2 regions of the Allofournierella massiliensis genome follow, and region 1 is predicted to be linked to the other one. Evidence: predicted binding sites of a transcription regulator. Region 1 holds the regulator's gene; the other holds the start of a gene.
What was found. Region 1 encodes Rex, which represses fermentation and respiration genes when NADH is low (regulators of the CRP and FNR family bind a similar motif). Its sites were predicted from a motif close to ATTGTTAANNNNTTAACAAT; they were not measured.
Positions count from the first base shown of each region.

Region 2: the regulator Rex is predicted to act here: its motif matches at 7,908-7,927, upstream of fucO (lactaldehyde reductase).

Region 1 is NZ_CAXSWZ010000001.1:79,731-89,974, forward strand. Features, by position in the region: gene ACESYO_RS00445 (fibronectin type III domain-containing protein) at 1-4,298, shown strand, start outside; gene ACESYO_RS00450 (hypothetical protein) at 4,345-5,439, shown strand; gene ACESYO_RS00455 (nucleoid-associated protein) at 5,591-6,577, shown strand; gene ACESYO_RS00460 (thymidine kinase) at 6,629-7,243, opposite strand; gene ACESYO_RS00465 (redox-sensing transcriptional repressor Rex) at 7,346-7,984, opposite strand; gene ACESYO_RS00470 (ClpP family protease) at 8,219-8,968, shown strand; gene ACESYO_RS00475 (DNA translocase FtsK) at 9,110-10,244, shown strand, end outside.
Region 2 is NZ_CAXSWZ010000012.1:85,174-95,417, forward strand. Features, by position in the region: gene ACESYO_RS08265 (ABC transporter substrate-binding protein) at 1-1,047, opposite strand, end outside; gene murD (UDP-N-acetylmuramoyl-L-alanine--D-glutamate ligase) at 1,363-2,754, shown strand; gene ACESYO_RS08275 (GNAT family N-acetyltransferase) at 2,763-3,530, shown strand; gene ACESYO_RS08280 (methionine gamma-lyase family protein) at 3,578-4,837, shown strand; gene ACESYO_RS08285 (cation:proton antiporter) at 5,199-6,479, shown strand; tRNA gene ACESYO_RS08290 (tRNA-Asn) at 6,609-6,684, shown strand; gene ACESYO_RS08295 (TetR/AcrR family transcriptional regulator C-terminal domain-containing protein) at 7,266-7,826, shown strand; gene fucO (lactaldehyde reductase) at 8,003-9,151, shown strand; gene ACESYO_RS08305 (sigma-70 family RNA polymerase sigma factor) at 9,220-9,906, opposite strand; gene ACESYO_RS08310 (hypothetical protein) at 10,088-10,244, shown strand, end outside.

The DNA of each region.
Region 1 (10,244 bases):
CGGTGGAGATTCAGGAAGAGAAGGCCCGCGGTATTGCCCTGTTCAGCCTGTTCACCACTTCCGCCACCGCCACCCGCAAGGCGGACGGCACCTTGGAGATCAACTTCGGCAAGCAGGTTGCGGTGAAGAAGATCACCCTGACCATCACTGCCACCCAGAGCAACAATCTGGCCGAGATCTCCAAGGTGGAATTCCTGAACGGCATGGAGAATCGCATTCCCGAGCCTGAGATGAGTATTCCCGAGGGCCTGAGCGGCACCGGTTCCGATAAGGCGTTCCTGCTGACCTGGAAGGCTGCAACGAATGTGACTGCCTATGAGGTCAAGATCACCGGCCCTGTAAAGGGTTCCACCGGAAATGTTACCGCCACCATCCGCACCACCGCCAACCAGCTTCTGGTGGACAGCCTGAACGGCAGCAAGCTGGTCAACGGCAAGGAATACACCGTGCAGGTTCAGTCTCTGAACGGTGAGTGGTCCAGCGGTTACTGCGATCCCATCACCGTGAAGCCGGTGGTGGAGAAGAAGCCCGACGCCCCCGACAATCTGGAGGCAAGCGGCGGCTACCGCTCCATCAGTCTGCACTGGAAAGACATGGTGGATACCGACAGCTACACCGTTCTGTATCGCAAAAAGAGCGATGCAAACGCGGAATACACTGTGGCGGCCAGAAATATCACCGCCAACAGCTACAAGATTGACAATCTGGAAGAAAATGTGGAGTATGAGGTCACCGTATACGGCACCAACGAGCTGGGCGACGGCCCCAACGCCATTCCGGCGCTGGCCAAGACCCTGAGCCTGGAGCCGGCCTGGATGCCCTCCTACAAGCTGATCAACACCTCCAACGGTGTGGGCCAGCTCACCGCTCACATCCAGAGCGTGACCACCATGCGCGGCACCAACATGATGGTGAACAGCCCGCTGGACGCGGCTGGCAGCAGAAGCGCCCTGGGCGTGGTGGATGGCGACCAGTCCTCCTACTACTCTGTGAATGACTGGGACGACGGCGTGAACTACGGCTGGCCTCCCAACGACCGCGGCCTGCGAGTAGCCTTTGACGGCACCTATGAGTTTGGCGCCATGGCTTTTGCAGAGCCGGAAAACGGTGCCATCAGCAGTGTGCGTGTGTGGTACCATGATCTGGAGACCGACTCCATGAAGGAGATCTCCGGTCTGCGTGTGAACACCCGCACCGATGAGAACGGCCGCCGTCACTTCTACATTGATTTCGGCACCAGGATCGTCACCGATCAGCTGCATCTGTGCACCACCACCGGCTGGACCAGAAGCATCAAGATCGCTGAAATGCGTTTCTATGGCTATGACAGCATCTACGAAGATATCATGGCCCTGTATGTAGACGATTACCACACCACCCTGCGGGAGGATGTGGATCAGAGCGTGATCAATGCGCTGTACACCCGTCTGGATACTCCCGATGAAGTCAGCGGCGAGCTGCATCCCAACTACACTCAGCTCAAGCGCGAGCTGGACACCGCGGCCGATCTGCTGGCTAACAGCAGCAACCTGCGCCCCGTGCAGCACATCAAGGCCATGGGCGCCAATGTGAGCGGCTATGCGGATAACAGCCTGGGCTTCACCGGCCTGAATCCCTGGCAACCTCTGGGCGTGACCGCCGCTGCCGGTGAGGAAATCACCATTTATGTGGGCAACCCCGATCTGCAGACCGGTACCAACACCGATCTGTATCTGGTGGCGACCCAGTACAATGCCGAGTCCGGCAGCTTCATGAAGCAGATCGGCCGGCTGAAGGTGGGCGAGAACACCTTTACCATTCCTGTCATTGTGAGCAAGGACTTCGAGCGCGGCGGCTCCCTGTATGTGTACTACGCCGCCAGCAACAAGACCAGCAAATATGGTGTGCGTGTGGCGGGTGGTACCACCATCCCCATGCTGGACCTGTACGGCATCGAGGACGAGTCCGAGCGTCTGGCTCTGACCGAGGCGTATGTGAAAGAGCTGAAAAGCTATGTGGCCGGTCTGGAAGCTCTGCATGAGCAGGAGCATGCCGGCAGCAGCAATGCCAACGTCAACTACGAGTACAACGAGGAAGAGTGCATCCTGGGCGCTACCGAGCTGATGGGCGACCACATGCTGTTCTCCCTGTCCGCCCAGCAGGTGCTGGCGGGTCTGGGCAGCGGCACCACCGCCGAAAAGGCCAAGCGCCTGAACGATTCCATGCTGGCCATGGATCAGACCATGGAGCTGTTCTACCAGCACAAGGGCCTGACCGAGAATGCGTCGGAAGCCATCAACCGTGTGCCCAGTCAGCATCTGAACATCCGTTACATGCGCATGTTCGCCGGCGCCTTCATGTATGCAGCCGGCAACCACATCGGCATTGGCTGGGGCTCTGTGCCCGGCGTGGTGCAGGGTCAGCCCCTGCAGGCTGACGAGAACGGTGCCTACCTGTCCGGCGATCTGTTCGGCTGGGGCATCGGTCATGAGATCGGCCACGACATTAACCAGTCCAGCTATGCCATCGCTGAGGTGACCAACAACTACTTCGCTCAGCTGGCTACCTACGGTACCAGCGGCGTACGCTTCGGTTACAATGCCGTGTACGACAAGGTGACCAGCGGTACCATCGGCCGCGCCAGCGACGTGTTCCTGCAGCTGGCCATGTACTGGCAGCTGCGTCTGGCCTACGACAACTACTACCCCTACAAGACCTTTGATACCCAGCAGGAGGTCTTTGACAATCTGTTCTTTGCCCGGGTGGATACCTATTCCCGCACTCCCTCCAAGGCTCCCGCTCCCGGCGGCGTTGCCCTGAAGCTGAACGGCGGTTCCGAGCAGAACATCATCCGACTGGCCAGCGCGGCCGCTCAGAAGGATCTGAGCGAGTTCTTCCTGCGCTGGGGCCTGGTGGCCAACGAGGAGACCACGGCCTATGTGAGCCAGTTCGAGCCTGAGACCCGTGCCATTTACTATGTGAATGACTCGGCTCAGAGCTACCGCATCCAGAACCCGAATGGTGAGAGCCTGAAGGGTCAGAGCGTAATCAGCGCTGCTGATGTGACTCGCACTCAGGGCAACGGCACCAACGGCCTGGCGCAGAATCAGGTAAGTCTGACCATTGCTCCCCAGACCGCTTCCTCCAGCCTGCTGGGCTACGAGATCAACCGGATCTCCATCTCCGGCGGCAAGGAAAACAACGAGACCGTTGGCTTTGTGCTGGCGGACGAGAACGGCGCGGCTACCTTTACCGATACGGTAACCACCATCAACAACCGTGCCTTTATCTATCAGATTATTCCTGTGGATCAGTATCTGGATTACGCCGAGGCCGTTTCTCTGGATGCGATCAAGATCAGCCACGACGGCAGCCAGGACAAGAGCGCCTGGATCGTTACCACCAACATGACCTCTGAGCAGGACACCGAGGTGGATCACGACGAGCAGGATCCGGATGCCGGCTTTGATCCCGGCGCCCATGACCACGCCAGCGTGAAATCCGCCATTGGTCTGGCCTTCGACGACAATCTGGGCACCACCTACACCGGTACCGCCCAGAGCGGAGATGCCATGATCGAGGTGCAGTTCGGCAAGGAGCTGGATGTGACCGGCTTCAAGTTCACTCTGATGAGCGGTGCGGGTCAGGTGCCCGCGGGTACTCTGGTCCTTCAGCTGGAGGAAAACGACCAGTGGGTGGATGTTCCCGTAAGCGTTGAAAGCCTGCAGGACACCGGTTCCACCACCGTATACGCGGTGAATGACGAAGGCTGGATGCGCACCAGCGGCGCCACCGCCTTGCGCCTGACCTTCCAGGGTGCTCAGACCGTGAGCATCACCGAGCTGGATGTGCTGGGCCCCACCGGCGACAATGTGGAGCTGTTTGAGGATGGCGTCGGCATTCTGGCAGAGGATTACATCTATGACCAGGAGCTCTACGAGGAGAGCGAATACACCGATGGGTTCATCCCGGCGGGTTCCGTGATCTTCGTGGGCCAGTACAAGGGCAACCCGGCTTACAATGCCGTGATCGTTTACGATCAGAATGGCAAGATTGTGGGCTACGGTGAAAACGGCGAGGGCAGTGCCGAGCAGATCATTCTGGCTCCGGTTCCGGACAAGGGCGATCTGGGCAACACCTCCGACGGCCGCTGGGTCTACTGGATCAGCCCCGACGCAGTTCTGCCCGAGCAGGTGCGCGTGGAGCTGTACCGTGTGGACGATGCCCTCACCAATCAGGGCCAGCGTCTGGTCAGTGACTCCCTGTGGGTGCAGGTACCCGAGAGCCTGCCCTCCATCACCATTTCCGGGGATAAGTAAGAATTGGTATTGCCCCGCTTCGGGGCCAAGCATAAAGGAGTAAGACATGAACAAAAAAATCATCGGCCTGATCGGGGCTGCGGTTTTGGTCATGGCGATGCCCCTGCAGGGGTTGGCGGCCGCGGATGCGGCCCCCAGCCTGCAGCCTGTTGAAGGAGGGGCCAAAGTGTCCCTGGATCTGCATCAGGCAGGCGCGGGCGAGGGCGTGAATGCTCTGCAGATGAGCTTCACGCTGAATCCCGTATCCGGCTCGCTGGACAAGGCCAGTGTGAGCTTTGATTTCGACAATGATCTGGCCGGTACCGTAAAGCGTTACAGCTTTGATCAGAACAGCGGCGTCCTCACCGTCTATGTGGCGGGTGCAAACGGTCAGCTGTTTGATAACGATAAAACCGACCTGGGCAGCATCCAGGTGAAAGCGGCGGAAGGCGAATATCTGGAGCTGGCCATCACCACCGGCCTGCCCAGAGAGGATGAGGATTCTGCCGAGCAGCTGGCAAGCGGCCTGAGTCTGCTTCGGGCGGGTTCTTCCAAGGAAACCCTGACCATGCAGGCCGAAACCCTGAATGTGAATGTGGGCGAAGTATCGCCTGATCCCGAACCCACCGAGCAGCCGGAAGCTACCCAGAAGCCTGAGGCAACTCAGAAGCCGGAAGCTACCCAGAAGCCCGAGGCAACTCAGAAGCCGGAAGCTACCCAGAAGCCCGAGGCAACTCAGAAGCCGGAAGCTACCCAGAAGCCTGAGGCAACTCAGCAGCCGGAAGCCACACAGCAGCCTGAGGCAACCCAGAAGCCTTCCGGCGGTTCCAATCAGAACGGCAGCAATCAGAGCAGCAATAACCAGAGTGGTACTGCTGCCAGCGCCACTGCGCAGCCCGGAACCACTGCGACCAGCAAGACCCCCGGTACTTCCTCCACCGCTCAGAGCGCGGTGAGCGAGTCCGCTTCCGAAGAGAGCCAGGCTCAGAGTGAGTCTGCCTCCAGCGAAGCCCAGAGCCAGGCAGCCGAGAGTGAAAGCCAGGCTCAGAACCAGAGCACCGCTTCCCAGACCGAAAAATCCAAGGTGAGTGTACTGCCTGTGGTAATCGGCATTGTGGTGGTGGCTGCCGGCGTGGTAATCTGGCGCCGCGGCCGCGACTGATTCATTCACTTCCTCTTCAATTTCTCCATAAAAGCAAGCAGCAAAAGCCGCCCGGATTGTTCCGGGCGGCTTTTGCTTTGGCGCACCACTACCCAAATGACGGCTTTTCCGCTATAATAAAAAAGAATGTTAACCGAAAGGAAACGATCCCATGGAATTACAGATTTTCAAGGCCATTGTGCATGTGCTCGATTCCAGCGGCGGTGCGCCGGTGTTCTCTGACCGGCTGCTGGAGCTGGACGGCGATACCGCCGACTATCTGGCGGCTCATCTGGAAAAGGCCTATTACAATGACGCAGTAAAAAACTGCAGTTTTTTGCCGGAATCCACTTTTCCGGCGCTTCTTCTGGAAAATCAGGATTTTGTGCAGTGCTCCAAGCAGGTGGCGGATGAATTCTTTCAGGTCATGCGCACCAGCCCGGCCATCCCCAATGCGGATCTGATCGTGGTGTACTGTTCGATCAACGGTCACGAGAGCATTGCCATTCTGAAAATGAACTATAAGGCTGCCTATGCCCACTACTATCAGCAGGTGGAGGGGCAGCACTATAACGCGCTGATCAAGCAGCGCACCCTGCTGCCTGCCGCCGGTTCCAAGCCGGATGAGTCGGTGATTGTGGACATGACCGACGGCTCCATCAAGCTGGTGGAAAAGAAATATGAGGTGGATGGAGCTAAAATCTTCTATCTGTCCGAGCGGATTCTGCGCAGCACCCAGGCCCAGCCTGAGCGGGCCAAGCTGCAAACGGTGCAGGCTGCAGCAGCGCAGGCGGTGCGCCAGAGCTATGAGGATAACCAGAAGAGCGACAGTGAGATCGCGGCTATTCTTTGCGAAGAGGCGGTGGCCGGAGACGGCAATCTGGAGGTGCAGCGGGTCAAGGAGCGGCTGGAAGAGCAGTTCCCGCTGGCGGTGGAATCCTTCACCCAGGAGCTGGAAGAGGCAAATATGCCGCTGGAGGAAACGGTGTCGGTGCCGCCTGCCCGCATCAAGCGGATGGAATACCAGTCCATCAAAACCGAAAGTGGCATTGAGATGAAGATCCCCACCAGTCTGCTGCGGGGAGACAACGATTATGTGGAGTTCGTCAACGAGCCGGACGGAACCATCTCGCTGCTGGTCAAGGGCGTGGTACTGTAAATAAAAACACCCGGATGTCTGTAAATAGCATCCGGGTGTTTTTGTTTATTATCAAACAGTAATGCGCGGGTGGCGGCGGTAAAAATCCTCCCGCTCCCTGAAATAGCACTGGGCACACAGGCTTACATATTCCACGTCGCCGCCCTGGTCGATGACAACCTGATCGCCTTCAAATACAAACTCGCCGTTCACCTTGCGGCCGTTGCAGGTGGCCTTGCGACCGCAGAAGCAGATGGTTTTCATCTCTTCCACCGCATGGGCCAGCTCCAACAGGCGGGTGGAGCCGGGGAAACCCTTCAGCGAGAAATCCGTACGCAGGCCGTAGGCGATCACCGGGATATTCAGCTCCACGGTGATGCGCAGCAGCTGCTCCACCTGCTCAGGGGTGAAGAACTGGCTTTCGTCGGTGAGGATGCAGGCCGGCGCGGGCGCACGGGTCAGCAGGTCTTTTACCAGATCCAGAATATCCAGCTTGGGAGTTACGGCAATGTCCACCAGCCGGGTTACGCCCAGACGGCTGACCAGTTTGTCGCCGCCCTTGGTGTCCACGCTGGGTTTCATTACCAGCACCCGCATGCCACGTTCCTCGTAATTGTAGGCCACCTGCATCAGGGCGGTGCTTTTGCCGCTGTTCATGGCGCCGTAGCGAAAATACAATTTTGCCATAGTGTTGCACAAACCTCTTTGTAAGGCGAAGGGCGGGCGTGCCCCTTGCCAAAAGTCAGCCCGGCTGCGCAGAACGCAGCCGGGCTGCTGTTTTTGATGTAATCAGTCGTTGCGCAGCCGATAGCCAAGGCTCATCAGGCTGTCGCCCAGGTGGGCATTTTCCACCGTTACATTGGGGTAAGGGATGGAAAGATCATAATGACTGAAGTTCCAGAAGCCCCGGATTCCCAGCTCCACCAGCCGGCCGGACAGCTCCTTTGCGCCCTCGCGGGGCAGACAGAGAACGGCCACCTGAGGCTTGTGGGTTGCACAGAAGTCCTCCAGCTCGTCGATGTGATGAATGGGGATGCCGTCCAGATTCTGGCCCACCAGATCCTGCTGCACGTCAAATACGGCCAGCAGATGATACCCGTTGGTATCGGTGGTCAGAAAACGGGAGACCGCCCGGCCAAGACGGCCGGCGCCGATCAGAATGGTGGGCAGCTTTTCGCCGTCGCCAAACAGCAGGCGGCCGATCTCGTGCAGCAGCACATCCACATTATAGCCGATTCCCTGCTGGCCAAATCCACCGAAGCAGTTGAAATCCTGGCGCACCTGGCTTGCGGTGGTGCCCATCATCCGGGCCAGTTCGCTGGAAGAAACCTTCACCACGCCATTTTGCTGCATCTGGCTGATATAGCGGTAATATTTGGGCAGCCGCTTGATCACCGGCAGAGAAACCTTTCCCTGAGCATGATTCATAAAACAATCACCGTCTTTTGATTTGATTTCGGGCGTCGGGCCGGCACTGTGGCCGTGCTCGCGCCGCGGGGGGCAAAAGGCGCGACCGGGCCTTTTGCTTAAATATCCATACTTTATAATACTGGATTCCAAAAGCCTTGTCAAACCAATTGCGGCCTGCCGGAGCGCTTGCAAGGCATAAAGACAAAAAATTCGTGCAAACTGATAGAAAAATGCAAAGGAGAGAACGGACCAATGCTCAAAAATGATACATCGCAGCCCACCGATGCACAGGTGGAACAGGAGAAGCTGGAGCAGGATTTCATGATGGATACCGGTTCGGTGATCCGCACCAAGGGCCGTCATGCCATCCACTGCCTTACGGTGATTGGCCTGATCGAGGGGCATGTGAGCGCCGGGCAGGAACAGAAGGTGACTCGCTATGAACATGTGATCCCTCAGCTGGTGGCCATTGAGGAGGATCCGGAAATTGAGGGCCTGCTGGTGATTCTGAATACGGTAGGCGGTGATGTGGAGGCCGGGCTTGCTCTGGCCGAGCTGATCAGCGGAGTGACCAAGCCCAGCGCAGCGCTGGTGCTGGGGGGCGGGCACTCCATTGGCATTCCGCTGGCGGTCAGTGCAAAGCGCAGCTTCATTGTACCCACCGCCACCATGACCATTCATCCGGTGCGCCATTCCGGTCTGGTTTTGGGGGTGCCCCAGACCATGCGCTATTTTGAGCAGATGCAGGAGCGGATTACCGGTTTTGTGGAAAGTCATTCCAACATCAGCGAAAAACGGTTTCTGGAACTGATGATGCACACCGGCGAGCTGGTGATGGATGTGGGCACCGTGCTGGGTGGTGAACAGGCCGTGGAAGAGGGCCTGATCGACGAGCTGGGCGGCCTGGGTGACGCGCTGAACTATCTTTATTGCCAGATTGAAGCCAATCGAACCGGCACGGGTGGCGGCGAAGGGGCACGACAGGGAGAAAGTGTCCGATAAATTGGGTTTTAAAACCTTTTGTTTTATGCTACAATAGATAAGTTCCGAAAAGATATTCCCGCGCACAGAGCGCGGCGTCCCCGCTGCCCGGTCTTTTCCGGAGCGGGGGCCGGAAATACATACAACGAGGGAAAGAAACGTATGGCACAAAAGAAGAAACCCGCCGCGAGAAGCGGCGCGAAAACCACCCGCTCCCGCTCGCGGCGCAGCCAGCCGGATGTGGCCCAGAGCTGGAGCATTCTGCTGTTTGGCCTGGGCATCGTTCTCATCGCCATGGCGCTGGTGGCCGGGCAGTCGGTCTGGGCCATGCTGCGCGGCGTGCTGTTCGGTGTGTTCGGCGTGTGCACCTACTTGCTGGGGCCGGTTCTGCTTTACATTGCGGTACTGGTGGCATTGGGGCGGCCCATCTGGGCGCGCTGTGCCAAGTCTCTGCTGCTGATGATGCTTATCTGCGGCACGGCGGTGGTATTTTCCAAAATTGATCTGGTGGGCCTGAGCTTCGGCGAGACCACAGCCGCGCTGTACGCCAATGGGCAGGGAATTCTCGGCGGTGGCCTGTTGGGCGGCATTATTGGCGGCACCCTGCTGGCTCTGTGCGGCCATCCGGCGGCGAACATCCTGCTGGTGATTCTGCTCATTGCCATGATCATGTGGTATATGGGCGTAACGCCGGGTGACCTGTGGCAGATTGCGGAGGATTATCTGGGCGACTGGCGTGCCGACCGGGACGCTGCCCGCCAGCAGCGTGAGGCCTGGGAAGAGGAGCAGCTGCGCCGGGAGCCCGAGCGCCGCGCTGCCGCTCAGGAGCGTGCGGCTGTCCGCCAGCAAAAACAGGAGGCCTTTACCCAGCGCTTCCGGAGAAAGCCTCAGGTGGACATCGACCTTGGGCCGGACCCGGTGGTTGCCACCGAGATCGAACCCCAGCCTGAGGAGCCGCTGGTGGGCCCTGGTGGTACCTTCGGCATGTATCCTCCCATGGATTCTTCTCAGCCTTCCGAGCCCAGTGAGTTTGAAACCGAAATTCCCATGGAGGAGCCCCAGTCCGACCCGGATGTGGGCTTCGAGCCTTACCCCAGCAGCAGCCCGGATTATGCCTGGGAGATGCGGTTTGACGATGCGCCGGAACCCTCCGACGCGGACGAGCCTCCCTTCCAGCTGGATCAGCCGATTCCGCTGGATCTGGAGCAGCCTGCCACCGGCGGCACCGAGCTGGACAGCCTGATCCACAAGGCCATGGAACCCAGCCAGACCATGGGCAATTCCTATGGCGAACCCC
Region 2 (10,244 bases), on a different contig from region 1:
ACCGCCCACGGTATCCCGGTAGCCGGAACCGTTCACCTCCATGGCGGGCGGAATCAGGCCGTCGGCAGTGCTGAACCCGGCGGGAAGGGTTTCGATTCCCATGGCACTTGCGCCCAGGGCCAGCCGCACATTTTGGGATGCCAGCTGTTTGTCCTCGCAGTTGAACACCAGTGCCCAGGTGGTGGCGGTATAGGGGATGCTGGGAAGGCTGCCGGCGGAGGATGCTTCGTCGATGGCGGCGGTCACATCTCCGGCGGCCACGGCAGCCGCGCCGGTGGCTGCCGGTTTGCTCTGGGCGACCGAGGTGCCGGAGGCGGGGGCCGGTGTGAGGGTGGACTGCGCGGTGGTATCCAGCACGATGCGCAGGCTGGTGATCAGGCTGCCGCTGGCACTGCGGCGCAGGAACAGACCGTTTTCGTTCCAGTTGTACAGATAAAAATGACCGTTGGCCAGTGTGGTGGCAGCGCTCAGACCGTAGGCACCGGCACTGTGCTCAAAAAACTCCTCGTTGCAGGGCATGGCGCCCGGCTGGGCCAGCTTTTCCAGAAATGCCGGATCCGGGGCGTTCAGTTGGTAGACTACCGTGCGCTCGTCCGGGGCACTCACACCCAGCGTGCCGCCTTCGGCGCCTTTCAGGTTGGAAAAAAGCTCCCGATAGGGGCTGTTGGTTTCTTCCCGGAAAACCCGCTCCATGCCGAACACAAAGTCTGCAGCGGTGAGGGGATATTCCTTTTCGTGTTTTTTCAGCTTGGTATAGGCCAGATCCTCTTTCAGGGTAAAGGTGTAGGTCAGGCCGTCCTTGCTTACGGTGTAGCTTTCGGCGCAGTCCAGAACCGCGTCGCCATTTTCATCAATGCGGGTCAGGCCCCGGTAAAGGTTGGTTACGGCAATGCGTTCAGGGCTTTCCTGCGCAATCTGCGGGTCCAGGTTGGCGGGAACATGATCCACACGCCAGGTGAAGCTGGCCCCGCTGGAGCCGCAGCCGGTCAGAAATCCGGCAGTCAGAACAAGGCAGAGCAGGATGCAGAGAATACGATGGAATCTCATGGGAAAAGGTCCTTTCGGTAAACGGCACAGTGGGCCGGTGATGGTACAAAAAGTGCATGGACATACATATTTAGCTTATCAAAAAAACGGGGAAAATACAAACCCGGAGGGCGGCAAAGAAGTGCAAAATCAGAAAATAAACTGTAAATTTTAAAAAGAAGAAAATATTTCCGGCCCAAAACAGCCAAAATGCGGGGTTCATCCCGGGGTTCTGGTTGCGCGGGCGGCCAAAAGTGACTATAATAGCAAGAGACCATTTGCATCACACCAGTCAAAATAAAAGATATGTTCCAGAAAGAAGAGGGGTTTTGCGTTATGCAGCAGGATAAGCAGCGGCTGGCCGCGTTTATCAAAGGGAAAAAGGTAGCCTTTATCGGCGCGGGCGTAAGCCACAAAACGCTGATCGGGCAGTTCTGCGCCATGGGGGCAAAGGTGACCCTGTGCGACAAAAAGCAGCTGGCGGATTTTGGCGATTACGCCGATACGCTGAACCAGCTGGGCGTGGCCCTGAGCCTGGGCGAGGATTATCTGAACGGTCTGGCCGGGCAGGACATCATCATGCGCACGCCGGGCTTTGAGTACTACACCCCGGCCCTGCAGGCGGCCAAAGCCGCAGGCAGTCTGGTGACCAGCGAAATGGAGCTGTTCTTCGAATACTGCCCCTGCGAGATCACCGCCGTCACCGGCTCGGACGGCAAGACCACCACCACCAGCCTGATTGCCGCCATGTTTGAGGCGGCGGGCCGCACCGTGCATCTGGGCGGCAATATCGGCCGTGCCCTGCTGCCCATCCTGGATCAGATCGACCCGGCGGACGAAGCAGTGGTGGAGCTGTCCAGCTTCCAGCTGATCAGCATGCGCCGCAGCCCCAAGGTGGCGGTGGTTACCAATGTGACCCCCAACCATCTGGATCACCACAAGGATATGCAGGAGTATGTGGACGCCAAGCGGAACATCCTGCTCTGGCAGGATGAGACCTGCCGGGCGGTGCTGGGCTACGAGAACGAGATCACCCGCGGCATGCAGGCGGACTGCAAGGGAACCCAGTGCTGGTTTACCCGTCTGCGAGAGACCGATAACGGCGCCTTCCTGCGGCAGGACGGCATGCTCTGCATGGCGGAGAACGGTACCGTGACCCCCATCCTGCACAAGGACGAGATCAAGCTGCGGGGCGTGCACAACATTGAGAACCTGCTGGCGGCCTGTGCCGCCGTGTGGGGCCGGGTGCCGGTGGAGGCCATGGCCAGTGTGGGTTCCAGTTTCACCGGCGTGGAACACCGCATCGAGCCGGTTCGCCTGCTGGACGGCGTGCAGTGGTACAACGATTCCATTGCCTCCAGCCCCACCCGCACCATTGCGGGTCTGCGCAGCTTTGACCAGAAGATCATCATCATTGCCGGCGGTTACGACAAGAAGATTCCCTACGAGCCGCTGGCCCCGGAAATTCTGGCTCATGTGAAGGTTCTGGTGCTCATGGGCCAGACCGGCCCCAAGATCGAGGCGGCGGTGCGCGCCTGCCCCGGCTTTGCGGAAAGCGGCCTGATCATCGAGCACGCAAAGGATATGGCCGAAGCGGTACAGCTGGCTCGAAAGAACGCCAAACCCGGCGACGTGGTCAGCCTGTCGCCTGCGTCCGCCAGCTTTGATCTGTACCCCAACTTTGAGGTGCGCGGCCGTCACTTTAAGGAACTGGTGAACGCCCTGTGATCTGCGCGGTGAATTCCGCACAGACCCGGCGGCGATTTGAAGCCGCGCTGGCCGATCCCCGGTCGGCCGGCGTGGCCTGCCAGTTGGGAGCGCTGCAAGCGGTATTCGGCTCGCTGCCCGGCTCCGGCTGGCGGTTTTATACCGGCGGAGAAGGGGAAGCCCCTTTTGCGCTGGGCGTGCGGGGGGCGTCCGCTCTGCTGGCTGGCCCGGCGGATGCGGAGGAGCTGGCGGGCTTTCTGGGCTTTTGCGGGGTGCAGCAGCTGCGCACCACAGCTGCGGTGCCGAAAGGCTGGCAGCCAAAAGTGCGGTTTGTCCGCATGATCCTGCCTGCCGGTGCCACGCTGCCCCGGCAGCCTGCGCCGGAGAAAATCCGGTTGAATGAGTGTCCCGGTGTGGGGCAGGTGACCGACCTGTTCTGCCGGGGCGAGAGCCTGGGCAGCGGGGCAGAGGATGCCCGGGACTGCTTTTACAGCGAGACCTGCACGCTGGTGAACCATGGCCGGGCCCTGATCTGGGCGGCGCAGGCCCCGGATGGGGAGCTGGTTGCCACCGCGGGCGCCTACGCGCTCTGGAACCAAACCGCCTATCTGGCCGGCGTGGAAACGCTGCAAGGCCACAGAGGCCGGGGCGTGGGGCGCTTCCTTGTCTGTGCGCTGGTGAACCGGCTGGCCGGGCAGGGGAATACGGTGGAGTTGCTGTGTACACCGGAGCGTGCCGGTTTTTACCGGGCGCTGGGATTTGAACGAGAAGGCGAAGTGGGCAGCTTCGGCCCCTGAAAAAGAGCTGCCTGTTATCAATACGAGAAAAGAGGATATTATCATACATGATCGAGCAATTTTTTGATGTGAGCCCCCGTTTTCAGGAGCTGGACGCCCGTGCCATGGAGCTGTGCCGCCCGGAATTCGAGAAAATCGACGCCATTCGGGACTACAACCAGGTGAAGATGCTCAAGGCCTTTACCGATAACCGGGTGGCCGCCACCCACATGATGGGCAGCACCGGCTACGGCTACGACGATGCGGGCCGTGACCGTCTGGATCAGGTGTTTGCACAGGTGATGGGCGCGGAGGATGCCCTCTGCCGTCCCCATTTCCTGTCCGGCACCCATGCGCTCACCGTGGCGCTGTTCGGCCTGCTGCGTGCGGGCGACACCCTGCTGGCCGCCACCGGCCGCCCTTACGACACGCTGGAGGGCGTGATCGGCATTGGTGATGCGGGCAAGGGTTGCGGTACGCTGGCGGAGTACGGCGTGAAATACGACGAAGCCCCCCTGCAGAACGGCCAGCCGGACTATGCACTGATTGCGGAGAAGGCAAAGAACGCCACCGTCTGCCATATCCAGCGCAGCCGGGGCTATTCCAGCCGGGCCGCCTTTGATCTGGCCACTATTGAAAAGGTGATTCGCACCGCCAAAGAGGCCAACCCCAACGTGGTGGTCATGGTGGATAACTGCTACGGCGAGTTCACCCAGACTGCGGAACCCACCAGCGTGGGCGCGGATCTGATTGTGGGCAGTCTGATCAAGAATCCCGGCGGCGGCATTGCCCCCACCGGCGGCTATGTGGCCGGCCGGGCGGATCTGGTGGAAAAGTGCGCCCACCGGCTCACTGCCCCCGGCACCGGCCGGGAGCTGGGCTGCACGCTGGACAGCCTGCGCCAGCTGTATCTGGGCCTGTACTATGCCCCCGGCGTGACCGCCGAGGCCATCAAGACCAGCATCTACGCCAGCTGCCTGCTGGATCTGCTGGGCAAGAACCCTCTGCCCAAGTACACCGACCCCCGCAACGACATCATCACCAGCTTCGAGACCGGTGATCCGGAGGCCATGGTGGCCTTCTGTCAGGGCATTCAGGCAGGCAGCCCGGTGGACAGCTTTGCTGCCCCGGAGCCCTACGCCATGCCCGGCTATACCAGCGAGGTAATCATGGCGGCAGGCGCCTTCACCAATGGCAGCAGCATCGAGCTCAGCTGCGACGGCCCCATGCGCCCGCCCTACACTGTTTACCTGCAGGGTGGCCTGAACTTTGCGGCCAGCCGTGCAGGCGTGCTGCTGGCGGCTCAGAAGGCATTCGGGGAATGCTGAGACGGAAAAACATGTATAAAAGATCCCTGTGCCGGCCCCGGCATGGGGATTTTTTGTGTTTTATTTTGTACGAACAGAAGAAAAACGGTTGAAGAAAAATTGATATAATTTTGTAAGAACTGAAATGTTTCTGCAAGAAAAGAAGCGAAAATGAACATAATTCACAAAATTAATGATGGATCGATGAAGAAACTGGATATTCTGTTTGTTTGTGAAATATTGCTAAAAAACTGACAAAGTTTTTTGCTCTGTATAAGTAAAAATGTGAAAAAAACGGCGCTTGCCATTTGTGATTGATTTGTGTATAATGCCTTGGTGCCCCAAAGCAAAGAGAGAGTATAAATTGGGAGGAATCAACGAAATGTCTTATGATTTTTTGTGGCAGATCGCTCTGATCCTGGTAAGCACCAAGGTATGCGGCCTGATTACCCGCCGCTTCCAGATGCCCCAGGTGGTAGGCGCTCTGCTGGCAGGTTTGCTGCTGGGTCCTGCTGTGTTTGGCCTGCTGCCCAGCGACAGTGAAATGATCAAGCAGCTGGCGGAGCTGGGCGTGATCGTGATCATGTTCTCTGCCGGTATGGAAACCGACATTCGCGACCTGAAGAATGCCGGTAAGTCCGGTTTTCTGGTGGCGATACTGGGCGTTCTGGTGCCGCTGTTCGGCGGCGCGGGTCTGGCTGCCTGGCTGGCTCCCACCGAGAACATGCTGCAGAACTTCTTCATCGGCACCGTGCTGACCGCCACTTCCGTGAGCATCACGGTGGAGGCCCTGCGTGAGATGGGCCGTCTGCAGAGCCGGGTGGGCAACACCATTCTGGCCGCTGCCATCATCGACGATATTCTGGGCATCATTGCCCTGACCATTATGACCAGCCTGGGCGGCGGCGGTGAGAGCATTGCCATCGTGCTGCTGAAGATCGTGCTGTTCCTGGTGGTCTGCTGCTTTGTGTATGTGGTTGGCCTGAAGGCGCTGGACTGGTACATTGAGCATACCGGCCGCAAGGATCTGCGGCGTTTCCCCATTGCGGCCTTCGTGGTCTGCCTGATGATGGCCTGGATCGCCGAGCACTTCTTCGGCGTGGCCGACATTACCGGTGCCTTCGCCGCCGGCCTGATGATCGGCGCCACCAAGAAGGCTGGCTATATTGCTTCCAAGTTTGAGCCGGTGCAGTACCTGTTCCTGGCTCCTGTGTTCTTCGCCAGCATCGGCATGACCGTGGTGCTGCCTGCCATGAACACCCAGATCGTGATCTTCAGCATTCTGCTGGTGGTGGTTGCGGTTCTGTCCAAGTGGCTGGGCTGCGGTGTGGGTGCCAAGCTGTGCGGCTTTTCCACCCGTGAATGCAACCAGATCGGCCTGGGCATGGTATGCCGCGGCGAGGTTGCGCTGATCGTTGCCAACAAGGGCGCGGAAGTGGGCCTGATGCCGGACGCACTGTTCGGACCCGTGATCATCATGGTTATTATCAGCACCATTCTGACCCCGATTCTGCTGAAGCTGGCATACCGCGGCGAGGACGCTCTGAATCTGGAGGAGAGCCCGCTGGAGAACCGCAGCGAAGCGCTGGAACAGCTGGACATCGTTACCGACCAGCTGCTTACCCGCGAGCAGGAAATCAAGGAAAAGAACCAGAAACACTGATCCGTTTTTCTATGCGGGCCCTGAGAAAGGGCCCGCATAATTTTTTTCAAAAAAGGAAAAAAGGGCTTGCATTCTTTATTGAGTTGTGTTATATTATTAAAGTCGCCGAACGGAAAGGCGACCGGATATTCCTCCTTAGCTCAGTCGGTAGAGCATGCGGCTGTTAACCGCAGGGTCGTTGGTTCGAGCCCAACAGGGGGAGCCAGAAAAAAGCGCATCGGGTAACCGGTGCGCTTTTTCTTTTGTAAAACACCCAACGACCCTGTGCGTTCACAGCCGCAAGAACTGACGGGGTGAGGCAGAGCAAAACCGGCCGCACAGACAAAACGGCGCGGGGCGGCTGTTCACTGCGCCGGAGCTGATCTGAGCCCAGTGGGCGATGCAGCGAAGCGGAGGTGGGCCCGGAAACAGAGCGATGTGCTGCGGGCAAAAGCCCGCGGTGCAGCGCGACAATTTCCGGGCTCGGAATGGTCGTTGGTTCGAGCCGGGCAGGGGGAGCCGCGTCGGTCAGGGCTGCGCTTTGTTCAAAACGTCCGGCTCTGGCCGGAACGTTTCTCACACCGCTCCGCCTGCCCTCCTTTTTCCCACAAAATCCTGCGGGGCAGGCTTTCGCGGGGGCCCTTTTTTTGCACATCGGGTAGCCGGTGCACTTTTTCTTTTTATAGGGCACAAACAATCCTGTGCGTCGGCACTCGCAAAAGCTGCACAGGCGGCAAATATCGTGACTTTGCAGCAGGTTTGTGATAAAGTAAAGAGGAGAAGATTTGCCAAAAGGAGGCGCCCGCCATGGAATCCGCGCTCAAAACCAAATACAAGCTGGCCAATGCCCTGAAAGAACTGGTGGGCCGCGAACCTCTGGACAAAATCACCGTCAAACAGATTGTGGAGGGCTGCGGTGTGAGCCGCCAGACCTTCTATCGCTGCTTTCTGGATAAATATGATCTGGTAAACTGGTATTTCGAGCGACTGGTGGAGCAGTCCTTCAAGGAGATGGGCGTGAGCCTTACCCTGCGGGAGGGCCTTCTGAACAAGTTCCGTTTCATCAAGGCGGAGCAGAGCTTTTTTGCCTGCGCCTTCGGCAGCCACGATGCCAACTCGCTGATGGCTTACGACTACGAGTATATCTACCGTTTTTACAGCGAAATCATCACCCGCAAAACCGGCGCGCCCCTTACGGAAGATGTGGCGTTCCTTCTGGAAATGTACTGCCGTGCATCCATCCAGATGACCGCAAGCTGGGCGGTGAGCGGTATGAAACGCAGCCCGGAACAGATGGTGGAGCTGCTCATTGAGGCGATGCCCCAGCGGCTGGAGTTGCTGCTGCGGGATCTGCATCCGGAAGCCTGAAATCTGCCTTTCCGGCCTTTTTGATAAAATTATGAAATGTGACACTGGGATTCATGTGTAACTTGTAAAAGGGAAAACCACGTTGTTATAATAATAACAGTGAAGCGCTTCCCGCAGGGTTGCAGCGGAAGAAGCGTCCCGGTTTTACTTTCATAACAAAAAGGAGAGGTTTACCCATGGCTAACCGCATTGTTCTGAACACCATTTCCTATCATGGCAAGGGTGCCATTGAAAACATCGTTCCCGAGCTGACCGCCCGCGGCTACGAAAAGGCTTTTGTCTGCTCCGACCCCGATCTGGTCAAGTTCGGTGTGACCAAGAAGGTTACCGATCTGCTGGATGCTGCCGGCTTCGCTTACGAAGTTTACAGCGAGATTAAGCCCAACCCCACCATCGAGAATGTACAGCATGGCGTTGAGGCCTTCAAGGCTTCCGGTGCGGACTGCATCGTGACCATCGGTGGCGGCTCCTCCATGGATACCGCCAAGGCCATCGGCATCATCATCAACAACCCCGAGTTCGCCGACGTGCGCAGCCTGGAGGGCGTTGCTCCCACCAAGAAGCACGCTGTGTTCACCATCGCTGTTCCCACCACCGCCGGCACCGCTGCCGAGGTTACCATCAACTACGTCATCACCGACGTGGAGAAGAAGCGCAAGTTCGTTTGTGTGGACACCAACGACATCCCCGAGGTTGCCGTGGTTGATCCCGATATGATGAGCAGCATGCCCAAGGGCCTGACCGCTGCCACCGGTATGGACGCTCTGACCCATGCCATTGAGGGTTACATCACCAAGGGCGCCTGGGAAATGACCGATATGTTCCATCTGAAGGCCATCGAGCTGATCTCCAAGCACCTGCGTGGCGCTGTGGCCAACACTCCGGAAGGCCGTGAGGGCATGGCACTGGCTCAGTACATCGCCGGTCAGGGCTTCTCCAACGTGGGCCTGGGCATCGTGCACAGCATGGCTCACAGCCTGGGCGCTGTTTACGACACCCCCCACGGTGTTGCCAACGCCATCCTGCTGCCCACTGTGATGGAGTACAACGCTCCCGCTACCGGAGAGAAGTACCGCGATATCGCCAAGGCCATGGGCGTGGAAGGCACCGAGACCATGACCCGCGACGAGTACATCAAGGCCGCTGTGGACGCTGTGAAGAAGCTGAGCACCGACGTGGGCATCCCCGCCGACCTGAAGGAGATCGTGAAGGAAGAGGACGTGCAGTTCCTGTCTGAGTCCGCTTACGCCGATGCCTGCCGCCCCGGCAACCCCCGCGACACCAGCGTGGAGGAGATCGCTGCTCTGTACCGCAGCCTGCTGTAAACAATATTTTGCATCTGCTTTGTGCGCCCCGAGTTCGCTCGGGGCGCATTTTTATTGGTGTATTTGGATCATCGCGCCGGATCCAGCTGCGCCCGCAGCTCCTGTACCGCCGCCTTTTCAATTCGGGAAACATAGCTTCTGCTGATTCCCAGCAGCTGAGCCACCTGCTGCTGGGTCAGCGGGGGTTGGCCGCTCAGGCCGTAGCGGAGCAGAATCACCTGCCGTTCCCGGCCGGTGAGCTGCTGCACCAGCGTGCGCAGTCGGCTGGATTCCTCCCGACACTCGCAGTCCTCGTCCAGAAGAAAATCATCCGGTACCACATCCAGCACGGTCAGATGGCTGCCGTCCTTGCTGGTCTGAATCGGCTCCTGCATGGAAAGGGTAAGGGGAGCCTTCCGTTCCCGCCGAAGATGCATCCGTATCTCATTTTCAATGCAGCGGGACGCATAGGTGGAAAAGCGCACCTGCTTGGTGCTGTCGAAGCTGCTCACCGCCTTGATCAGCCCGATGGTGCCGATGCTGATCAGATCCTCCGCATCGCCGGGCAGGGCGCAGTATTTTTTTACGATGTGGGCCACAAGGCGCAGGTTGTGGCGGATGATGGTGTCCCGTGCGTCGGCATCGCCCCGGCGAAGGGCCGCGAAGGCCTCCACCTCTTGCCTAGGTGTCAGCGGGCGGGGAAAGCTGCCGCTTTCCAGATGAAGCGCCAGATACAGCACCTGACTGGCCAGAAACTGCAAAAATACCTCGAGCATACAAAAAGCCTCCTTTTTTGCGTATATGCGAAAAATCGGCGTGTCTCGCCTGTTACAGCCTATGCGCCCGGAAGGCAGGGCAAGACCCGGAAAAGGAGTCCATGCTGCGGAAAAACGGCGGCAGTGTTATAATGAAGAAAAAGACCGGAGAAAACCACCGGAACGAATCGGAGGAAAGTGTATGCAGCCGGAGAAGAAGGAGAAAAAGCAGTTTTACCTGAAATGGCCCTGGAATCTGGTGGTCTATATCCTGCTGGTGGTTCTGTTTCGCGTTTTTTCCATCCCGCTGATTTTGCTGCTGATGTGGTGGAACAAAAAGCAGCAGCCGGGCGGCCCGG